2 regions of the Streptomyces sp. NPDC042346 genome follow, and region 2 is predicted to be linked to the other one. Evidence: riboswitches for the same ligand, from Rfam matches in the RefSeq annotation. Region 2 holds a riboswitch; the other holds the start of a gene.
What was found. Region 2 has a riboswitch for cyclic di-AMP ahead of ACZ6K0_RS39840 (M23 family metallopeptidase). Riboswitches for the same ligand answer to the same signal wherever they lie in the genome.

Region 1 (7,669 bases), on a different contig from region 2:
GCCAGCCTCGCCTTCCACGCCGACGTCTCCGACGTGGCCTCCGCGCTGGCCACCGCGACCGCCGAGGGCACGGACCCGGGCTTCGTCGTGATCGACTCGCGCTCCACCGCCTCCTGGGACCAGGGGCACGTCCCCGGCGCGCTCCACCTGCCGACCGCGCTCATCCCCGAGCAGGCCGAGCAGCTGCTCGACAAGTCCGTGCCGGTCGTCACGTACTGCTGGGGCCCCGGCTGCAACGGCGCCACGCGCGCCGCGCTGGCCCTCGCCCAGCTGGGCTTCCAGGTGAAGGAGATGCTCGGCGGTTTCGAGTACTGGGTGCGCGAGGGCTTTGCGTACGAGACGTGGGAAGGGCCCGCGGAGAAGACCGCGGACCCGCTCACGGCGCCGGTGGACTCCGACGACTGCGGCTGCTGAGAAACCGATTTCGTGTTTGCCCCGGTCATGACGTAGAGTCGTGTTTACCGACGCGGGGTGGAGCAGCTCGGTAGCTCGCTGGGCTCATAACCCAGAGGTCGCAGGTTCAAATCCTGTCCCCGCTACTCAGTAGCAAACGAAGGCCCGGATCCTTGTGGATCCGGGCCTTCGTCGTTCCCGCGGACATGCGCGCCTGCGCCCCCGCACTTCTCCGCTTGACCTTGACGCGACGTCAAGATTTAGCGTGGTCGGCATGGAGTGGTCGATCCAGGAGATCGCCAAGAAGGCCGGCACCACCAGCCGCACCCTCCGCCACTACGGCGAGCGGGGACTGCTGGAGCCGAGCCGGATCGGCGCGAACGGTTACCGGTACTACGACCAGGCGGCGCTCGTGCGTCTGCAGCGCATCCTGCTGCTGCGCGAGCTGGGGCTCTCGCTGCCCGCGATCGCCGAGGTCCTGAAGGGGCAGAGCGACCCGTCCGCCGCGCTCCGCACCCATCTGCTCCTCCTGGAGCAGGAGCGGGAGCGCATCGGCCGGCAGATCGAGGCCGTCCGCACCACTCTCCACAAGACCGAGAAGGGAGAAGAGCTCATGGCAGAGGAAGTCTTCGACGGCTTCGACCACACGCGGTACGAGGAGGAGGTCACCGAACGCTGGGGCCGCGCGGCGTACGAGAAGGGCGACCGCTGGTGGCGCTCGCTCGACGCGGAGGGGAGGAAGGCCTTCCTCGACGAGCAGGCCGGCATCGCCCGCGACTTCGGGCAGGCGGCACGGGACGGCCTGGCCGCCGACAGTGACGAGGTGCAGGCGATCACGCGGCGCCAGATCGCCTGGCTGTCGGCCACCTCGACCCCGACCAAGGAGTACGTGATCGGGCTCGGCCGCATGTACGTCGACGACCCGCGCTTCACCGCGAACTACGACAAGCACGGCGAGGGCACCGCGCTCCTCGTGCGGGACGCGATGGCGGTCTACGCGGAGCGGAACCTGTAGCCACCGCGCCGGAAGTGCTCGGAGAGCCGGAAGTAATCCGAAGTAGTCGGAAGTAAACGGTGGCCAAAACCGCGCCCGTCGCTTTGCCGGTGCGCGACACCCCACCGTAGTCTCGCGCACACCATGAGTGACGAGTCTGTGCGTGACGTACGACGGCGGGCGCCCGCCGTCCTCGTCCTGCTCGCGCTCCTCGCCCTCCTGATGAGCGTCTGCCACGGAGCGCACGGGCACGTCCTGCCCGCCTCCGGCACGGCGGTCGTCTCCGCCCCCGCCCTGCCGCACGGCTGCGACCAGCCCGGGGAGGCCTGGTCCTTCGACGCCCACCTGCCCGCGCAGACCGTCGCCCCGCAGCTCGCCGCGCCGTACGTCTCAGCCGGGGCCGTCACCCCGTCCTCGTACGCGGCGGACCTCCGCACCGACCCCCGCGCGCGCTGCGTCCGGGGCAGAGCGGGACCCGGCCCCGAGCCGGGCCGTCTGCTGATCGCCCTCGGAGTGGACCGGAACTGAGCCGGGTCCACGGGTGCCCTCGCACCCGCGTGACCAGGTTCCTTCCGGCGTACCACCTCAAGGACGTATCTCCCATGCGCAATCCGCTCTCCGGCACGACCCTGCCCGTCGCCGTCCCGACCGTCGGCAACACCCCGGTGCTCCGGACCGACGACGGCTACTGGGCCAAGCTCGAAGGCTTCAACTTCGGCGGCATCAAGGACCGCGCCGCCCTCTACATGGTCGAGCAGGCCCGCCGCCGCGGTGAGCTGCGGCCCGGCGCCCCGATCGTCGAGTCGACCTCCGGGACGCTCGGCCTCGGACTCGCCCTCGCCGGCGTGCTGCACGGCCACCCCGTGCACGTCGTCACCGACCCCGGCCTCGAACCGATCGTCGAGCGGATGCTCGTCGCCCACGGCGCACAGGTCCACGTCGCCGCCGAGCCCAGCCCGCTGGGCGGCTGGCAGCAGGCCCGGATGGACCTGGTCGCCGAGCTGCTCGTGCGCCTCGACGGGGCCTGGTGGCCCAACCAGTACGGGAACCCCGACAACTGCGACGCCTACACCGGGCTCGCCGCCGAGCTGTCCGAGCAGCTCGACCGGATCGACGTCCTCGTCTGCGCGGTCGGCACCGGCGGGCACTCGGCCGGGATCGCCCGCGCGCTGCGCGCCACCGGCAGCCCCGCGCTCGAACTGGTCGGCGTGGACTCGGTCGGCTCCACCGTCTTCGGCCTGCCTGCCGGGGAGCGGCTGATGCGCGGCCTCGGCTCCTCCATCCACCCGGCCAACGTGGACCACGGGGCGTTCGACGAGGTCCACTGGGTGGCGCCCGCCGAGGCGGTACGGGCGGCCCGCCGCCTGGCCTCCCGTCAGTTCGCCACCGGCGGCTGGAGCGTGGGCGCGGTCGCGCTCGTCGCCGGATGGCTGGCCCGCACCCGGCCGCGCGGGACCCGGATCGCGGCCGTCTTCCCCGACGGGCCGCAGCGGTACTTCGACACCGTCTTCAACGACGAGTTCTGCGCGGCGCACGGGCTCCTCGACGGGCCGGTGCGGGAGGACCCGGTCGCGTACGCGGCGGACACGCCCGTCGACGGCTGGACCCGCAAGGTCCTGGACCGCGAGGCCACGGGCCGTACGGCCACGGGCCGTGACGTCATGGGCCCCGAGGCCGCGCACCGGGCGGGGCTGGGCCGGTGAGCATCGCGACCGCGCCTCCGCAGGGAGGCCTCTGGAAGCAGAGCCGTACCTTCGATCCGGCCGTACGGCTGCTCTTCCTCAACCAGCTCACCATCAACCTCGGCTTCTACATGCTCATGCCGTTCCTGGCCGCGCACCTCGCGGACGGGCTCGGCATGGCGGCCTGGGCGGTCGGGCTCGTCCTCGGCGCCCGGAACCTCTCCCAGCAGGGCATGTTCCTGGTCGGCGGGGCGCTCGCCGACCGGCTCGGCTTCAAACCGCTGATCGTGGCCGGCTGCGCGCTGCGGACCGTCGGCTTCGGGGCGCTCGCCTTCGCGCAGTCGCTGCCGATGCTGATCGCCGCCTCGCTCGCGACCGGGCTCGCGGGGGCGCTGTTCAACCCGGCGGTCCGGGCCTGCCTCGCGGCCGAGGCCGGGGAGGAGCGGCGCGTACAGGCCTTCGCGCTGTTCAACGCGTACTACCAGGCGGGCATCCTGCTCGGGCCGCTCGTCGGGGTGGCGCTCACCGGGGTGTCGTTCCGGCTGACGTGCACGGTGGCGGCGGTCCTGTTCGCCGGCCTGACCCTCGTGCAGCTCCGGCATCTGCCCGTACGGGGCGTGTCCGGGGGCCGGGGGGAGCGGGGGCAGTTCCGTACGGTCCTCTCCCACCGGACCTTCTGGCTCTTCTCGCTCGCCATGACCGGCTCGTACGTGCTGTCCTTCCAGGTCTATCTGGCGCTGCCGCTCGCGGCGGAGGGCACGGGGCTCACGACGGCGCTGTTCGTCGTGTCGGCGCTGGTCGCGCTCGCAGGGCAGCTGCGGATCACGGCCTGGTGCCGGCGCCGCCTCGACCGCGAGCGGTGTCTGGTCCTCGGGCTCGCGCTGATGGGCGGGGCCTTCCTGGTCCCGGTGGCCCTGGGCCGGGGCGTGGCCGGGCTGCTGCTGTGCGCGGCGGTCCTGGCCGTGGCGAACGCCGTGCTCTACCCGTACGAGATGGACACCGTCGTCGCCCTCTCCCGGGGGCGCTGGGTGGCCACCCACTACGGGCTCTACAACACGGTCTGCGGGATCGGGATCACCCTCGGGAACCTGGGCACGGGCGCGCTGCTCGACGTCACCGGCTGGTCGGCGGTGCCGTGGCTGACGCTGTGCGCGGTGGGCCTGGTGTGCGCGGCGGCGGTCGCCCTCCTCGCCCGCGGCGGCCGCCTCGCGGCGCCCCCGGACACCCCCTAGGGGGTGTCCGGGGGCGTACGCCAGTCGGCCCCGTGGAGGTCGCCGCCGGGTGCGGCGGCGGCCACCCTGGGAGGGCGCGGTACGGATCACCGTGGCCGGTACGGACCGGGCAGGAGAGCACAGGTGGGGCACCCCCTAGGAGCAGCGGGTCGCGGGCGGCGGGGCGGCGAGGGCCGCGGCCCGTACGGCGGGGCCCGGCGCTTCCTCCGCGCGCTGCCCCCGCTGATCATCGTGGGCGGTGTCGTCTTCGACGTGCTGACGCCGCCCGCGTACACCGCCGCGCCGCTCTTCTCCGCCGCCCCGCTGATCGCCGCGCCGTTCTTCTCGATGCTCACGACCCTGCTCACCGGGCTCGCCGCCGTCCTCGCCTCCGTCGGGCTCCACCTCTACAACGACACCGCGGCGGGCATCCCGGCCCTCACCGAGGCCCTCACCGTCGTCACCGTCTCCGCGCTCGCGCTCCTCATCAACCGGGTCGTGCGGCGCAGCGGCGAACGGCTGGCCTCCGCGCGGGTCATCGCGGAGACCGCGCAGAAGGCGGTGCTGCCGACGCCCGCCGAGCGGATCGACGGGCTGCAGTGCGCGGCCCGTTACGAGGCGGCGCAGGCCGACGCGTTCATCGGCGGCGACCTGTTCGCCGTGCAGGAGACCCCGCACGGGGTGCGGCTCGTCGTCGGGGACGTCCGGGGCAAGGGGATGGACGCGGTCGAGGCCGTCGCCGTGGTGATCGGGGCGTTCCGGGAGGCGGCCGAGCAGGAGCGGAGCCTGGAGGGGGTGGCGCAGCGGCTGGAGCGGGCGCTGACCCGGGAGGGGACCCGCAGGGACGGGCTCGACGCCTTCGAGGGGTTCACGACGGCCGTCCTGGCGGAGATCCCGCGCGTCCGCGAGGGCGGCGCCGGGACCGTACGGGTCGTCAACCGGGGCCATCCGCCACCGCTGTTGCTGTACGTGGACGGCAGCCTGGACGTGCTGGATCCGGCGGAGCCGGCGCTGCCGCTCGGCATGGGCGAGCTGGCGGCGTGGCCGGACCGGGCCGAGGAGCGGCCGTACCCGCCCGGCGCGACGCTGCTGTTCTACACGGACGGCCTCTCGGAGGCGCGGAACACGGCGGGCGTCTTCTACGACCCGGCGTCCCGCCTCGCCGGGCGCATCTTCCCGGGGCCCGAGGAGCTGCTCGACGCGCTCGTGGACGACGTACGGCTCCACACGGGCGGCGCGTCGACGGACGACATGGCGCTGCTCGCGCTGAGCCGGCCGGCGGCGGGGCAGCAGGAGAGGCGCAGGACGATGCCGGTGGTGCCGCCGGTGCCGCCGGACCGGACCGGTCACCAGGCGTAGTCGAGGAGTGTCACTCCGATAACAATTGACATAACGTCAGATCGTGGGGGTTTGGCGGCGCCTTTCTGAAGGGGGGTCAACTCGGGCGATTCCCGACCAATTCAATGAATGATCACCGGGAACAGCTTGGAATCGGACCCCCCTGTCTATTAACGTTCGATAACGCAGCGCGGTCGTCACAACCGTCGCAAGAGACGGCACCGTGCGCACGCGCCGAATCCTGAAAAGGAACCGGGGAACCACTACTTGGGGTGAATCGGGCCCTTCGCACCCGTGCGACCGTGCCCGTAGGAGACCTTCCTGCTCCGAACCCGTCAGCTAACCCGGTAGGCGAGAAGGAAGGAAAGGAGCGCGCCTCCGTGGCGTCCAACACTCCCGCACCCGAAGCCCCCTTCGATGCCTTCGGTGGTGGTGCGGGTCCTGCCGCTCCGGACACCGAGTGGAATCCCACCGAGGGCTCCCTCCGCGCCGAGAGCCGCTCCGGCGGCCGGCACCGGGTCGTCAAGCAGCGCTCCAACTTCGCCCGCTCCTCCACCGTCCTCGGCGTCGGCGTCATCGCGGCCGTCGGCGCGGGCGGCCTCGCCACCGCGCAGGAGAAGCCGCCGGTCGCGATATCGCTCCCCGACCTCCCGGACCTCGCCGACCTGAACCTCCCGGCCGCCGAGGACCTCCCCGGCGTCGGCGAGCTGTTCGCCGACGACGCCGACGAGCAGATCCGCGACACCATCGAGGCGACCGGCGGGAACGCGCACCCGCTCACCGCCGCCACGTACGTCACCCCGGCAGCCGACACGACGGCCGGGACCGGGACGACCGCCCGGACCGCCCAGGCCACGTACACCCCGCAGGCAGGGACGGCCACGGCCGCCGATGTCGCCGACGCCGGCGAGGTCCTCCGCGCCCGCATCCTCCAGCAGGCCGAGCAGCAGCAGGCCTCCGCCGACGCCGCCGAGAAGGCCGCAGCGGAGAAGGCGGCGGCCGAGAAGGCGGCGGCCGAGGCCGCGGCCAAGGCCGAAGCGGCGGAGAAGGCGGCCGCCGAGGCGAAGGCCAAGGCCGAAGCGGAGGCCAAGGCGAAGGCGGAGGCGGAAGCCAAGGCGGAGGCCGAGCGGAAGGCCGCGGCCGCCGAGGCCGAGCGCCTCGCCCAGCTCGCCGCCAGCTACTCGATGCCCCTCTCCTCGTACTCCCTCAGCGCCACCTACATGCAGTCCGGCTCGATGTGGTCCTCCGGCTACCACACCGGTCTCGACTTCGCCGCCCCCACGGGCACCCCGCTGAAGGCCGTCCACAGCGGCACCGTCAAGTCGGCGGGCTGGTCCGGCTCCTACGGCTACCGCGTCGTCCTGGAGATGGAGGACGGCACCGAGATCTGGTACGCCCACCTCTCCTCCATGACGGTCGCCGCGGGCCAGACCGTGACCACCGGCGAGACGATCGGCCGCGTCGGCGCCACCGGCAACGTCACCGGCGCCCACCTCCACATGGAGGTCCACACCTCGGGCGGCGACGGCATCGACCCGGCGGCCTGGCTCCGCTCCAAGGGCCTGCCGGTCTGAGGCCCTGAAGGCCTCGGGACGTCCCAAGCGGAATACGCCCGGTGGCGCGGAGGGTTGATCACCCCATGACTTCTCTCCGCACGCTGGGCTCTTCCGACCTGCACGTCTTCCCGCTCGCCCTGGGCGGCAACGTCTTCGGCTGGACCGCCGACGAGGCACAGTCCTTCGCCGTCCTCGACGCCTACGCCGCCGCCGGCGGAAACTTCGTCGACTCCGCGGACGTCTACTCCGCCTGGGCCGAGGGCAACGAAGGCGGCGAGTCCGAGACCGTCATCGGCCGCTGGCTCGCCTCCCGCGGCAACCGCGACGACATCGTCGTCGCCACCAAGGTCGGCGCCCACCCCCACTTCAAGGGGCTCTCCGCCACCACCATCAAGGCGGGCGCCGAGGAGTCGCTGCGCCGCCTCGGCACCGACCACATCGACCTGTACTACACGCACTTCGACGACGAGACCGTCCCCGTCGAGGAGATCGTCA
Region 2 (7,669 bases):
CCTGCCGAAGTGGTTCCCGCTCAACATCTACGACTTCGGCTGCTGGGCCCGGCAGACGATCGTGCCGCTCACCGTGGTCTCCGCGAAGCGCCCGGTCCGCCCCGCGCCCTTTCCGCTCGACGAGCTGCACACCGATCCGGCGCGCCCGAACCCGCCCCGGCCCCTCGCCCCGGCCACCGGCTGGGACGGGATCTTCCAGCGGCTCGACAAGGCGCTGCACGTCTACCACCGGGTCGCCCCCCGCGCGCTGCGCGGGACCGCGATGAAGACGGCCGCGCGGTGGATCATCGAGCGCCAGGAGAACGACGGCTGCTGGGGCGGCATCCAGCCCCCCGCCGTCTACTCCGTCATCGCCCTGCACCTCCTCGGCTACGACCTCCAGCACCCGGTCATGCGCGCGGGCCTGGAGTCCCTCGACCGGTTCGCGGTCCGGCGCGAGGACGGCTCCCGCATGATCGAGGCCTGCCAGTCGCCGGTCTGGGACACCTGTCTCGCCACCATCGCGCTCGCCGACGCCGGGCTCCGTCCCGACCACCCGGCCCTGGTGAAGGCCGTCGACTGGATGCTGGACGAGGAGATCACCAAGGAGGGCGACTGGGCGGTGCGCCGCCCCGGACTCCCGCCGGGCGGTTGGGCGTTCGAGTTCCACAACGACAACTACCCCGACATCGACGACACCGCCGAGGTCGTCCTCGCCCTGCGCCGGGTCGACCACCCCGACCCCGCCCGGGTGGAGGCGGCCATCGCCCGGGGCGCGCGCTGGACGGTCGGGATGCAGTCGCGCAACGGCGCCTGGGGAGCCTTCGACGCCGACAACACCAGTGTGTTCCCCAACAAGCTGCCGTTCTGCGACTTCGGCGAGGTGATCGACCCGCCGTCCGCCGACGTCACCGCCCATGTGGTGGAGATGCTCGCCTACGAGGGGCAGGCCCGGCACCCCCGGACGCGCCGGGGAATCGAGTGGCTCCTCGCCGAACAGGAGCCGAACGGTGCCTGGTTCGGCCGCTGGGGCGTCAACCACGTCTACGGGACGGGGTCGGTGGTCCCGGCCCTCACCGCCGCGGGGCTGCCCGGCTCCCATCCGGCGATCCGCCGGGCCGTCGCCTGGCTGGGCTCCGTACAGAACGAGGACGGGGGCTGGGGCGAGGACCTCCGCTCGTACGAGGACGCGGAGTGGATCGGCCGCGGCGCCTCCACCGCCTCCCAGACCGCGTGGGCGCTCATCGCCCTCCTCGCGGCGGGGGAGCGCGACTCCGAGCCCGTCCGGCGGGGCGTCGCCTGGCTCACGGAGACGCAGCGCGAGGACGGCTCCTGGGACGAGCCGTACTTCACGGGCACCGGCTTCCCCTGGGACTTCTCCATCAACTACCACCTCTACCGGCTGGTCTTCCCGCTCACGGCGCTCGGCCGCTACGTGTACGGGGATCCCTCGCCGCAGTCGGCCCGCTCGCCCCGTTCCGCCCATCCGGCGCGCTCCTCCCGGCCGACCGCCGAGGAGGGCTGATGGCCCGCGAGCCGGGCCCGGGGCCGACCCCCCGCCCCGGCACCGCTCCGCCGCTGCTGATCGCCTGCGCGCTCGGCATCGAGAAGCTCGCCCTGCGCAGCGGGGACCGGGGCGGGGCCCCCGGACCGGTCACCGTGGTGCGTACGGGCATGGGGCCCGCCCACGCCCGCCGCGCCGTGTCCCGGGCGCTCGGCGAGGAGCGGTGGGCGGACGCCGCCGTCATCGCCTCCGGCTTCTGCGCGGGGCTCGCCCCGGGCATGCACCCGGGGGACCTGATCGTCGCCGAGGAGACCCGGGGCGCCGACGGCACGACCCCCTGCGTGGGCACCGAGCTCCTGGTGAAGGCGCTGGTCAAGGCCGTGCCCGGGCGGACCGTCCACACCGGCCCGCTGACCGGCTCCGACCACGTGGTGCGCGGGCCCGAGCGGGTCGCGCTGCGGGCCACCGGCGCGATCGCCGTCGACATGGAGTCCGCGGCGACCCTGCGGACCGCGCGGGAGGCCGGCCGGCTCGGGGCAGGGCCGGACGCCCGCCCGGTTGCGGCCGTCCGGGTGGTCGTGGACGCTCCAGAACATGAACTGGTCCGGATCGGCACGGTACGCGGGGGAATATCGGCCTTCCGTGTTCTCCGTGCCGTCCTTCCCGCATTCTTCGAATGGCACCGTTCTTTGCTGCTCCCCAGGAGGTGAGCGAGTTATGGCCATGCCGCTCCGTCAGTCCATCAGGGTCGGGACCTACCTCTTCGAACAGAAGCTCCGCAAGCGGGACAAGTTCCCGCTGATCGTCGAGCTGGAGCCGCTCTACGCCTGCAACCTCGCATGCGAGGGCTGCGGAAAGATCCAGCACCCGGCGGGTGTCCTCAAGCAGCGCATGCCGGTCGCACAGGCCGTCGGCGCGGTCCTGGAGTCCGGCGCCCCCATGGTGTCCATCGCGGGCGGCGAGCCCCTGATGCACCCTCAGATCGACGAGATCGTGCGCCAGTTGGTCGCCAAGAGGAAGTACGTCTTCCTCTGCACCAACGCGATGCTGCTCCGCAAGAAGCTGGAGAAGTTCACGCCCTCGCCGTACTTCGCCTTCGCCGTGCACATCGACGGCCTGCGCGAGCGACACGACGAATCCGTCGCCAAGGAGGGCGTGTTCGACGAAGCGGTGGCGGCCATCAAGGAGGCCAAGCGGCGCGGCTTCCGCGTCACCACCAATTCGACCTTCTTCAACACCGACACCCCGCAGACCATCATCGAGGTGCTCAATTACCTCAACGACGACCTCCAGGTCGACGAAATGATGATCTCGCCCGCCTACGCCTACGAGAAGGCCCCCGACCAGGAGCACTTCCTCGGCGTCGAGCAGACCCGCGAACTCTTCAAGAAGGCCTTCGCGGGCGGAAACCGGCGCCGCTGGCGTCTCAACCACTCGCCGCTCTTCCTGGACTTCCTGGAAGGAAAGGCCGATTTCCCGTGCACGGCCTGGGCCATTCCCAACTACTCGCTCTTCGGCTGGCAGCGCCCCTGCTATCTGATGAGCGACGGATACGTCCCCACGTACCGCGAACTCGTCGAGGAAACCGACTGGGACAAGTACGGCCGCGGTAAGGACCCGCGCTGCGCCAATTGCATGGCGCACTGCGGCTACGAGCCCACCGCCGTCCTCGCCACCATGGGGTCCCTCAAGGAGTCCCTGCGCGCGATCCGGGAGACCGTCTCCGGGAACAGCACGTGAGAGCGGGGGAGGTGGGCGGGCGATGAGCGAGGAGTTCGATCTGCGGGCCCTGCTCGCCGAGCGCGGCGGCGAGCGGTACGAACTGCACGCCAAGTACCTCAACCACCAGCTGCCGCGCATGCTCCACACCATCGGCTTCGACAAGGTGTACGAGCGGGCCGAGGGCGCCCACTTCTGGGACGCCGACGGTGTCGACCACCTCGACATGCTCGCCGGCTTCGGCGTGATGGGCCTCGGACGGCACCACCCCGTCGTCCGCAAGGCCCTCCACGACGTCCTGGACGCCCAGCTCGCCGACCTCACCCGCTTCGACTGCCAGCCGCTGCCGGGACTGCTCGCCGAACGGCTGCTCGCGCACAGCCCGCACCTCGACCGGGTCTTCTTCGGCAACAGCGGCACGGAAGCCGTGGAGACCGCCCTCAAGTTCGCCCGGTACGCCACCGGGCGGCCCAGGGTCCTCTACTGCTCCCACGCCTTCCACGGGCTCACCACCGGCTCGCTCTCCGTCAACGGCGAGCGCGGCTTCCGGGAGGGCTTCGACCCGCTCCTGCCGGACACCGCGATCGCCCTCGGCGACCTCGAAGCCCTGGAGCGGGAGCTGCGCCGGGGCGACGTGGCCGCCTTCGTCGTGGAGCCGATCCAGGGCAAGGGCGTCCACGAGGCGCCGCCCGGCTTCCTGCGTGCCGCGCAGGAGCTGCTGCACCGGCACGGCGCGCTGCTGATCGCGGACGAGGTGCAGACCGGCCTCGGCAGGACCGGGGACTTTTACGCCTACCAGCACGAGCCGGGGGTCGAACCGGACCTGGTCTGCGTCGCCAAGGCGCTGTCCGGCGGCTACGTGCCGGTCGGCGCCACCCTCGGCAAGGACTGGATCTTCAAGAAGGTCTACTCGTCGATGGACCGGGTCCTCGTCCACTCGGCGAGCTTCGGATCGAACGCGCAGGCCATGGCGGCCGGGCTCGCCGTCCTCTCGGTCATGGAGAGCGAGGACACCGTCGCCCACGTCCGGCGGATCGGTGACCTGCTGTCCGGGCGCCTCCAGGAGCTCGTACCCCGGTACGAGCTGCTGCACGAGGTGCGCGGACGCGGTCTGATGATCGGGATCGAGTTCGGCCGGCCGACGTCCCTGGGGCTGCGCGGCCGGTGGGCGATGCTCCAGGCGGCCCGCAAGGGCCTCTTCGCCCAGATGGTCGTCGTGCCCCTGCTCCAGCGGCACCGGATCCTCACCCAGGTCTCCGGGGACCACCTGGAGGTGATCAAACTGATTCCGCCGCTGGTCGTCGACGAGGCGGACGTGGACCGGTTCGTCACCGCCTTCACGGCGGTCATGGACGAGGCCCACGGCGGCGGCGGGCTGATGTGGGACTTCGGGAGGACCCTGGTGAAACAGGCCGTGGCCCAGCGCTGAGCCGGACGGATCCCCGATCTTTGCCTCTGAGGCAAGAAACTTGCCTCAGAGGCATGATCCTGGCGCAATGGACGCATGGACCACGTCCCCGGGGACACCTCCCCGGACCCCGCCACCCCCGACGTCCTGCCCGACGTCGCCCCGCAGCTGCGGGCCCTGCGCCGCCGCCGGGGACTCACCCTGGAGGCCGCCGCCCAGCGGGCCGGCCTCTCGCCGGCCCACCTCTCCCGCCTGGAGACGGGGAACCGGCAGCCTTCGCTGCCGATGCTGCTCGCCCTCGCCCGTATCTACGGTACGACGGTCTCCGAGCTCCTCGGCGAGACCCCGCCCGAGCGCGATCCCGTCGTCCGGGCCGGCCGCTCCGAGCCCGTCGAGGCCGACGGCTGGATCTACCGCCAGGCCGGCGGCGCCGGGCGAGCGCTCCAGTGCCTGCGCGTCCACGTGCCGTACGCCACCCGGGGCGACATCGTGCGCGTCCACCCCGGCGAGGAGTGGATCCACGTCCTGGAGGGACGGGTGCGGCTCGCGCTCGGCGACGCCGTCCACGTCCTCGATCCGGGGGACGGCGCGCACTTCGACTCGCTCACCCCGCACCGCATCGGCGCCGCCACGTCCGGCGGGGCCGAGCTGCTCTTCGTCCACACCCTGATGCAGAGTCCCGTCGCCGAGCTGTGTCTCGGCGACGGAACCCCGCACCGACGCTGACCCCACGTGCCCCTTCGTCAGAAAAGGACCGAGATGTCCGAGAAGTCACGACCTGTCACCGGCGAGGAGCGCGGGGAAGGCAAGTTCCCCAAGGGGCTGGTCCTCCGTCTCTTCGCGTACCTGATCGCCGGACACCTCTTCGCCGGTTTCCTCTACCTGCTCTTCGCGATGGGCGCGAAGAGCTAGGAGCGGTCCGCGCCTACGCCTCGACGAGGAAGCGCTCCCGCAGCCGCTCACGGGTCTCCGGGGCCAGCTTGAGCCCCTCGGTCAGGTAGGTCTCCACCGAGCCCCAGGTCGCGTCGATCGTCTCGAACGCGGCCCGCAGGTACTCCACCCGCGCGTCGAAGAGCGGGCTCAGCAGCTCCATCACCTCGGGCGACATCGCGTCCGCGGCGGTGGAGCTGCGGCGCACCTTGTAGCGGCGGTGCGGGTCGTTCGACTTCACGTAGTCGGCCTCGATCGCCTCGCGCTCGACGTCGAGGGCGAGCAGTGTGATCGCGATGGAGAGGCCGGCGCGGTCCTTGCCCGCGGCGCAGTGCATCAGGGCCGGGACGCTCTCCTCCGCCATGGAGTGCAGGATCCGGCTGTGCTCCGAGGTCCGCTCGACGATCATCTTGCGGTACGAGTCGGACATCCGGGCGGCCGCCTTGCCGTCGCCCAGGATCTCCCGCAGCTGGGCGATGTCGCCGTCGCGCACCAGCTTCCAGAACTCCTTGCCGTCGGCCGGGTCGTTGAGCGGTATGTTCACGTTCCGCACGCCGGGGAGCTCGACGTCCGCGCCCTCGACCTTGCGGTCGGCCTCGTTGCGGAAGTCGAAGACGGTGTGCAGGCCGAGCGAGGCGAGGAAGGCGGCGTCCGCCTCGGTGGCGTGGGCGAGGTGGCCGCTGCGGAAGAGGCGCCCGGGTCGCACGGCGCGCCCGTCCGTCGTCGGCAGGCCGCCCACGTCCCGGAAGTTGCGGACCTCGGCCAGCTCGGGTTCGTTCGCTTCGGTGGGCGGGACCTGCGGCAGCTGCTGCGTCACGGATGCTCCTGGGGGTCGACGTTCGGGGGCCCGATGCGAGATCGGTGCCTAGGACAATCATCCAGGTGGGAGGGGGTCTGCGCACCCCCTCGGACGGGAATGGGCGATCTGTCCGAAATGAGGGGTAAGGGAGAACGCGCCCTGTTTGCAGGTGAGATGGGCCGAGCCGCGTGAGCAGGGTCATAGAAGTGACGGATCGTGGCCGAAGGCCCCCGGCAATTGCCGTACGGAAAAAGGAAATCGAAGGACCGTCATCGACGGAGGGTGACCGGAATTCCGCCCGGAATGCGGCCCGTGTAATGCCGGGGGAAATCTGCGGCTTGTTCGCTCCGACCCCGCTCGTCTAGCGTCACCGTCAATCCGGTCGGACCGCCGAATCCTGCCACCGTCCGGAATCCGCACTCATCCCATGCGTGGCAGGAGCGGGGGACCCAGGAAGTACGCCGGTCCCGCGACACAGGACGGCTCGGGGTGAAGCCGCGTGAGAACGCGGCCGGGCATCTCCAGTCCGAACCCGACAGCTCACCTCGTAGGCGCCGGAGAGGAATTCGCCATGCCCGCGAAGGGTAAGCACCGCCGTACCAGGACCAACCCGCTCACGCGTGGACTCGTCGCCGCCGGTACCGGAGGCGCCGTCGTCGCGCTTCCGCTCCTCGGCGCCACCGGGGCCCACGCCGCCGAGCAGGCCGCCCCGGCCGCCGTCCCCGCCCAGGCCGTCAGCGCCGCCGCCCAGGTGAAGGCGCCCGCCGCCCTCCAGGCCGCGCCGACCGCCGCCGCGAAGGCCGCGCCGAAGACGTACTCCGTCGTCAGCGGCGACTACCTGTCGAAGATCGCCGGCGAGCACCACCTCGCGGGCGGCTGGCAGAAGCTGTACCAGGACAACCGCCAGGTCGTCGGCGAGAACCCCTCGCTGATCCTGCCCGGCATGAAGCTCACCCTCGGCGCCAAGAACACCGCGCACGCCGCCCCCAAGCACGTCGCCCCGAAGAGCGCCGCGCCCAAGGCCGCCGCCGAGAGCACGCAGAGCTCCGAGAAGAACGGCGACACCTCGCGCGCCTCGCGCAGCAGCCAGCGCTCCGCCGCCCCGGCCGCCGCCTCCGCCGAGTCGCAGAGCTCGCAGTCCTCGCAGACGTCTCAGTCGTCTCAGTCGTCTCAGTCGGCGGGTGCCGATACCTCCGCGTCCGGCTGGGTCACGCCCGTCGCCGGCGGCGGCTTCTCCACCCCGTACCGCGCCTCCGGCTCCATGTGGTCCTCCGGCTACCACACCGGTGTCGACTTCATCGCCTCCTCCGGCACCACCGTCCGCGCCGTC

Region 1: another riboswitch for cyclic di-AMP. It lies ahead of ACZ6K0_RS21635 (M23 family metallopeptidase); the one in region 2 lies ahead of ACZ6K0_RS39840 (M23 family metallopeptidase).

The regions. Positions count from the first base shown of each region.
Region 1 covers NZ_JBVJEH010000004.1:774,349-782,017, forward strand. The annotation lists gene ACZ6K0_RS21600 (rhodanese-like domain-containing protein) at 1-414, shown strand, start outside; tRNA gene ACZ6K0_RS21605 (tRNA-Met) at 466-539, shown strand; gene ACZ6K0_RS21610 (MerR family transcriptional regulator) at 668-1,408, shown strand; gene ACZ6K0_RS21615 (hypothetical protein) at 1,532-1,915, shown strand; gene ACZ6K0_RS21620 (PLP-dependent cysteine synthase family protein) at 1,990-3,090, shown strand; gene ACZ6K0_RS21625 (MFS transporter) at 3,087-4,301, shown strand; gene ACZ6K0_RS21630 (PP2C family protein-serine/threonine phosphatase) at 4,425-5,639, shown strand; cyclic di-AMP (ydaO/yuaA leader) riboswitch at 5,841-5,987, shown strand; gene ACZ6K0_RS21635 (M23 family metallopeptidase) at 5,999-7,192, shown strand; gene ACZ6K0_RS21640 (aldo/keto reductase) at 7,258-7,669, shown strand, end outside.
Region 2 covers NZ_JBVJEH010000014.1:252,385-260,053, reverse strand. The annotation lists gene shc (squalene--hopene cyclase) at 1-1,504, shown strand, start outside; gene ACZ6K0_RS39870 (phosphorylase family protein) at 1,504-2,193, shown strand; gene hpnH (adenosyl-hopene transferase HpnH) at 2,201-3,223, shown strand; gene ACZ6K0_RS39860 (aspartate aminotransferase family protein) at 3,246-4,631, shown strand; gene ACZ6K0_RS39855 (helix-turn-helix domain-containing protein) at 4,707-5,336, shown strand; gene ACZ6K0_RS39850 (DUF6126 family protein) at 5,370-5,522, shown strand; gene ACZ6K0_RS39845 (tyrosine-protein phosphatase) at 5,536-6,357, opposite strand; cyclic di-AMP (ydaO/yuaA leader) riboswitch at 6,745-6,906, shown strand; gene ACZ6K0_RS39840 (M23 family metallopeptidase) at 6,911-7,669, shown strand, end outside.